2 linked regions of the Cohaesibacter gelatinilyticus genome follow. The protein of the gene in region 2 interacts with the protein of the main gene of each other region in a pairwise test. Links are inferred from orthologs where the notes say so. Each region holds a gene or a part of one and is shown on either strand. Other genes may lie near its edges.

What was found.
Region 1: the proteins of CRO57_RS03280 (region 2) and CRO57_RS06875 interact in binary tests that used the Escherichia coli proteins (3 or more experiments, as listed by UniProt). The link is inferred for Cohaesibacter gelatinilyticus from one-to-one orthologs.

What each region holds. Positions count from the first base shown.
Region 1 is NZ_OBEL01000001.1:1,537,079-1,540,262, forward strand. The notes cover bases 6-2,862. They hold CRO57_RS06875 (cysteine desulfurase), read right to left. Parts: upstream 2,133-2,862; coding sequence 879-2,132; downstream 6-878. Other genes in these bases: sufA (Fe-S cluster assembly scaffold SufA), read right to left, coding at 6-286; CRO57_RS06870 (SUF system Fe-S cluster assembly protein), read right to left, coding at 390-758; sufD (Fe-S cluster assembly protein SufD), read right to left, coding at 2,200-2,862. In the rest of the region: more of sufA, read right to left, coding at 1-5; more of sufD, read right to left, coding at 2,863-3,184. UniProt on the Escherichia coli protein: Cysteine desulfurases mobilize the sulfur from L-cysteine to yield L-alanine, an essential step in sulfur metabolism for biosynthesis of a variety of sulfur-containing biomolecules.
Region 2 is NZ_OBEL01000001.1:732,478-735,649, forward strand. Bases 1-2,845 are described here. They hold CRO57_RS03280 (SufE family protein), read right to left. Parts: upstream 1,711-2,845; coding sequence 1,291-1,710; downstream 1-1,290. Other genes in these bases: mnhG (monovalent cation/H(+) antiporter subunit G), read left to right, coding at 1-317; CRO57_RS03275 (Ros/MucR family transcriptional regulator), read left to right, coding at 696-1,118; CRO57_RS03285 (DUF5330 domain-containing protein), read right to left, coding at 2,074-2,448. Also shown: CRO57_RS03290 (sensor histidine kinase), read left to right, coding at 3,055-3,172. UniProt on the Escherichia coli protein: Participates in cysteine desulfuration mediated by SufS. Cysteine desulfuration mobilizes sulfur from L-cysteine to yield L-alanine and constitutes an essential step in sulfur metabolism for biosynthesis of a variety of sulfur-containing biomolecules.

The sequences.
Region 1 (3,184 bases), 800 kb from region 2 along the record:
AGGTGAAACCAGAGCGAAATTTGGTGACCTCATAACCCATCTCGGTTCCCAACAGGAACAAGACAGCCTTGGGATCCACATAAACACGGACACCCTTGTCTTCGACCAGATCATCCTTCGGATCAGGATCTGTAACTTTATCCAAGACATATTCCATACCCGCACAGCCGCCATTCTTTACGCCGACGCGAATACCTTGCAGAGAATCATCTGATCCATCGACAATGCTGCGAATACGTTCCGCTGCTTCATCCGTGATTGACAGAACTTGAAACCGTCCAGTCATTTAGCCGTCCTTCCTGATCAATCTCGCTTTGCTCCTACACAATTTGTACCGGTCCCTCAACCAATCACAATCACATAGACCAACTGTTATGCATTATATGGGATCAATACCAGTTGATAGCAACCTTTGCTTCTTCGGACATGCGATCCGGCGTCCATGGTGGATCAAACACCATATTCACTGTCACCAAACCAACTCCATCGACGGAGCTAACAGCATTCTCCACCCAACCCGGCATTTCGCCAGCTACCGGGCATCCTGGAGCCGTCAATGTCATATCCACTTCCACATTACGATCATCATCAATATCAACACGATAAATCAGGCCGATCTCGTAGATATCTGATGGAATTTCTGGATCATAGACAGTCTTCAACGCCGCAATGATATCTTGCGTCAAACGCTCAAGCTCTTCTGGAGCCAGATTGGAGCCAGGCTCCATAGCGGGCACATTTGGCTCGATCTCTTCCATATTCGAAGTCGTCTCACTCATGTCATACTCTTTCCAGCCGATCGTGTCTTGCAGTTTACCATAAACAGCCCAGACGAAACATGGAGGGCATTTTCAGTAAGCCGTCAGACCCGGTAACGGCTATGCAAAAAAATCCTGAGCCTTGATCAAGGCCTCAGCCAAACGATCAATTTCTTCCACAGTGTTGTACATACCAAAAGAAGCACGACAGGTAGACGTCACACCGAAGCGCTGCAACAATGGTTGAGCACAATGCGTCCCCGCACGAACTGCAACACCAGAACGATCAATAACCATTGAAATATCATGGGCATGAACCCCTTCCATTTCAAAAGAAACAATCGCCCCCTTCTCTTTGGCTTGACCCAAAATCCGCAGACTGTTGATCTGACCAAGACGCTCATGGGCATAGGCACGCAGCATTTCCTCATGCTCTGCAATACGATCCCGGCCAATCTTGTTCATGTAGTCCAACGCAGCACCCAATCCAATAGCTTGCGCAATTGGTGGCGTTCCAGCCTCAAACTTGTGAGGCGCTGTGCCATAAGTCACACCGTCTACAGTAACATCCTTGATCATCTCACCACCGCCCATGTAAGGCGGCATGGCATCCAGCAGCTCGTGCTTGCCATAGAGAATACCAATGCCTGAAGGTCCATAGAGTTTATGGCCAGTCATAACAAAGAAATCGGCATCCAAATCCTGTACATCAATCGGCATATGAACAGCACTCTGGCTGCCATCAATCAGAACCTTGATACCACGCTCGTGGGCTTTTTTGATGATTTCCTTCACCGGAACGATAGTGCCAAGCGCATTGGACATCTGAGTGATGGCGATGATCTTGGTACGATCTGTCAGAAGAGCCTCAAACTCTTCCATCAGAAAATTGCCATCACCATCTACCGGCGCCCATTTGATAACGGCACCAGAACGCTCACGATGATAATTCCAAGGCACTATATTGGAATGATGCTCCATGATGGAAAGGATGATCTCATCCCCCTCACCCAACACCATGCCACCATAGGAAGATGCAACCAGATTGATGGCTTCGGTCGAAGAACGGGTGAAAATGATATTATTTACCGAAGATGCGTTCAGGAAACCGCGAACAGTTTCGCGCGCTGCTTCGAATCGATCCGTTGCTGTATTGGACAGATAATGAAGACCGCGATGCACATTGGCATATTCATTGGAATAGCACTCACTGATTGCATCAATCACAGCCTGAGGCTTTTGAGCTGATGCACCATTATCGAGATAAACCAAAGGCTTGCCATAAACCTCGCGAGACAGGATCGGAAAATCAGCCCGAATTGCCTCTACGTCATACGGCTCCAGTGACACAACATTTGCAGAATACTCATTCATAATGCCATTTCCTTGCCCCACCACTTCAAGGGACTGTCCAAAGCCAGCCCCTTCAAAGCAATGACAATTAGTGGTCCAGCCCCAACCAGTCGGCGATAAAACCTTCCAGCGCTTCCACTACACTCTCATTTGATACATGCTCGACAGCTTCCGCCAGGAAGGCCAAGACCAACATTTTCTTGGCCTGATCCAGAGGAATGCCACGGGCACGCAAATAGAAGAGCAGATCTTCATCCAGCTCACCGCATGTCGCACCATGGGCGCACTGCACATCATCAGCAAAGATTTCCAACTCTGGCTTGTTGAAGAAGGCAGCATCTTCGCTGAGCAGCAAAGCCTGGCTCATCATCTGACCGTCGGTCTTCTGCGCTGGTTGACGCACAAAGATCTTGCCCTGGAAAACACCCTGCGCCTTGTCATCCATCACAGTGCGATACTGTTCCTTGGAATTACAGTTTGGCACAGCATGATCCACGAGTAATGTCTGATCACTATGCTGATCACGACCAATGATGGTCGCACCAAACAGCTCCGCATCACTATATTCACCTGTGAACTTCACAAAGGCAGTGTTGCGTGTGAACTGACCACCAGTGGACATGGTGAAATGCTCAAAATGAGATTTTTCACCCAGAACGACAGTGGTCGATCCAAGATGAAGTGCATTCTTGCCTTCCGACAACAGACGGGAGACAGAAAGGCTTGCACCATCAGCAATGCGGAAATCAATCGCTTCATTGACCTGATAGGCATTTTCGTCGCCAACAAAGGTCTCGAGAATAAACGCTTTGGCACCCTTGCCAACACTTACACGATTGCGGGTGGTCGCCATTCCGCCACCAATCATCAGAGACAGGATCTCGATTGGACGCTCGACTTCGACACCATCCGCCACATCAATGATGACACCATCTTGCAACAAAGCGGTATTGAGGTTCAATGCATGGTCATTGGCAGCAATTTCCGGATCATCCAGAACGAAGGTGCCCTCTTCCAGTGCCTTGGCGACTGGGATGATGCTTACCTTGCCTTCCAGTGCATCCATGGAAGAC
Region 2 (3,172 bases):
GTATCTTGATTGTGGGGGCGCTCTTCGCCTTACTGGCAGCAATCGGTATGGTTCGTTTCCCTGATCTCTATACCCGGATGCATGCTGCCTCCAAGGCTGGAACGCTTGGATCAGGTTTGATGCTGTTGGCATTGGCACTCTATTCTTCAGAATTCAGTGTCGTTTCCAGGGCGTTGGCAGGCATCGTCTTTTTCTTGTTGACGACCCCGGTCGCTGCCCATCTTCTGGCTCGGGCTGCCTATGTTACCGGAACCAAGCCATGGTCAGGAACGGTGATTGATGAATACAAGGATCATTGTTCCGCACAAAAAGACTAGGTAAATTTTACAGATATGGTTCAAATAATAAAAACCTGGCAATAGCCGGGTTTTTTTATGGAAACTGTTTTGATGTGCGGGAATAGTTGGATGAAACGCTAAGTTGGTGTTCGATAACTAAAGGAAAATTGTCGATATCAGTTGTTGTCAAAGGACAATCAGCAGGTTGTATATGTATTTGTTTCAAAATTTTGGCGTTTAAGGAAATTTTTGGAAAATCACAGGGTTCTTATTAATTTACTTGAAGTATAGAGGGAACCCTATTAGGAAGGGTACAAGATTAGCGTCTTCCAAATCAAATTAAAGCACTCTCCCCCGGAACCCCCGCCGACATATGGAAGATGCCGTTTCCATAAGGATCAGGAAGAAGAACCAATTATGACCGAAAATGCGAATAACAATGTTCTTATTGAATTGACTGCCGATATCGTTTCTGCTTACGTGAGCAACAATGCTGTCCCTGTGAATGATGTGTCCGGCCTGATCGGTGATATCTATAAGGCACTTGAAGAAACCAGCAAGCCAGAAGCAGAAGAAGTCGTAGAAGCGCCAAAGCCTGCTGTTTCAATCAAGAAATCTATTACTCCCGATTACATTATCTGTCTGGAAGATGGCAAGAAGTTCAAATCTTTGAAGCGTCATCTGCGCACCCATTACGATCTGTCCCCTGAGGAATATCGTGAAAAATGGGGTTTGCCTGCGGATTACCCCATGGTTGCTCCCAGCTATGCCGAAGCGCGCTCCAACCTGGCCAAGAAAATGGGCCTTGGTCAGCAGCGTCGTCGCAAGGCTCGCAGTTAGTCACTTCACGATACAGAAAATAAGAAAGCGCCGGACCGGATTGTTCGGCGCTTTTTTTATGGATGATCAAAATAGATAATGTAGCGTGATCTACACTATTTGAGGGCTTGATCATCTATGACCAGAGAGTGAAACAAAAGTTGGCTGTTATTCCCCTTCGCTGGAATTGGACCTACATCGCTTTACGAGCGTCTGATTTAATTCTCTCCAGCATAGCGGTGAGGCCGTTGGAGCGCTGAGGGGTCAAATGATCTCGTAACCCGATCTGCGCAAATACCTTTTCTGCGTCCAGAGATTGGATATCTATTGCTGAGCGTCCAGAGAAAATGGATAAGGTAATGGCAACCAGCCCCTTCACAATATGGGCATCACTGTCACCACGGAAAGTCAGAATAGGGGAACCTTTATCTGCCCGATGTTCGGATACCAGCCAAACTTGAGAAACGCAGCCCTGGACTTTATTGACGTCAGATTTTTCTGCATCGCTCAATTCTTCCAAATCACGGCCCAGCTCGATCACATAACGATAACGCTCTTCCCAATCATCAATAAAAGAGAAATTCTCTATGATCTCGTCAATGGTCAGGGTCATGATGGTCTTCTTCCTGCAATCATCTGGTTAGAACCGGGTTTCCTAGCTGGCTGCACCCTAAAGAAGCACAAAACAGGCTGCAACCGACAAACATGGAAATCGGCGCCAACCACGAAAAAAAACGCTGAAGTGACTGGGCAAAGTCGCTTCAGCGCCGGGGAAGGCCCGAGAGTGGGACGAGTACGACCAGAATGAAGGATCATAGGTGATGAGGTGGTTGTCTATGGATGGACAAACAAGATCCGCTCACTCCGGTCTGGGGAAACGGGGCCTGGCAAAATACCTGGACGCCCGAATTAGGTTGAAAACTTTGTTCTTCTTTCTTCTCTAATTGTTCAATTCTTGTCGCTCACGCTGACTGATCTATTCACTGCCTTGTGCCAACATGGTCAGCTCTTGTCTATCAAGTCCCTGTCCCTCTGAGAGAGCCGGAGCTTGCCTCAAACCGCTATTTTCATCGCGATCTGTCTGGTTCTCCTGTCCGTCCAGATAGACATACAATTGTTTGGCTCCATACTTGGCTTTGGCGGAAAATGTTTCCAATGCGACTTCTCCTGCTGCACAGACATCTGGCTGGCGCGAGCAGAAGCCGGTAAAATCATTCAAGGTTGCCTGAGCAACCGTTATGGCCTCCATTGTCGAAAGCCCTGCTTCCTCACGGGTGGTTCCCGGTTCGCGTGGCAAAATCATGATTACCAGCGATAGCCAAAAAGCAGCCCTGATTAGAAATCCGAACATAACGCCCTTTCTCCCACTGACCGACCTTGTGTAGGTCAACTCGTCCTGTATTGCGGCTTCGCATTTTGATGTGATCCTTCTTGATGAAGTGATTCTTGCGACGCTCGTTGTTGTTATCAAACACTGTAATCACAACCTCTCACGGCGAGATTGAGAGAAAGAGTCAAATTAGCGTCAAATCTGGAGCTTAAAAAAAACTTTGATTAACCATACCTCGAAACTCGCAGAAATCCGGCGTTTCTGCGGGAAGTCACTCAGAGAGCCAAGAAGGGTGAAAGAAAAAGGGATCAGCTTCTGTTTGCCTGCTCACAGGCTCACACGATCTCTAAGGCAAGGAAAAAACAATGTTTTTCAGATTGGGAATGGAATTTCTACATTCCCTGTTAACCATAACCCGGCTTTTCAGCCCTTTTGAGTGAAAAAATGTTTGGCTTAGGCAAAAAAGCCGAATGTAGGGAGTAGTTTTTAGCGTTCCTTAAAACACTGCATGGCAAATTGAATTGAACAAGGATCCCCTCTCATACCTCGTTGGCGATGAGAGACCTGTGTCAGTATTGCGTAGAGAGTTACGTTCCAATGTGGACGTAAATCAGGTGAGGTTCAACAGTGTTAAAAGGTGCTTCCTATATTGCGCCCTTCCGCTCGGTAGTTGATGGTTTGGTACATCCTGCCATGCGCGAGCAAGGGGAAATTGCGGACAATCACCGTATCTTTATGACCGTAC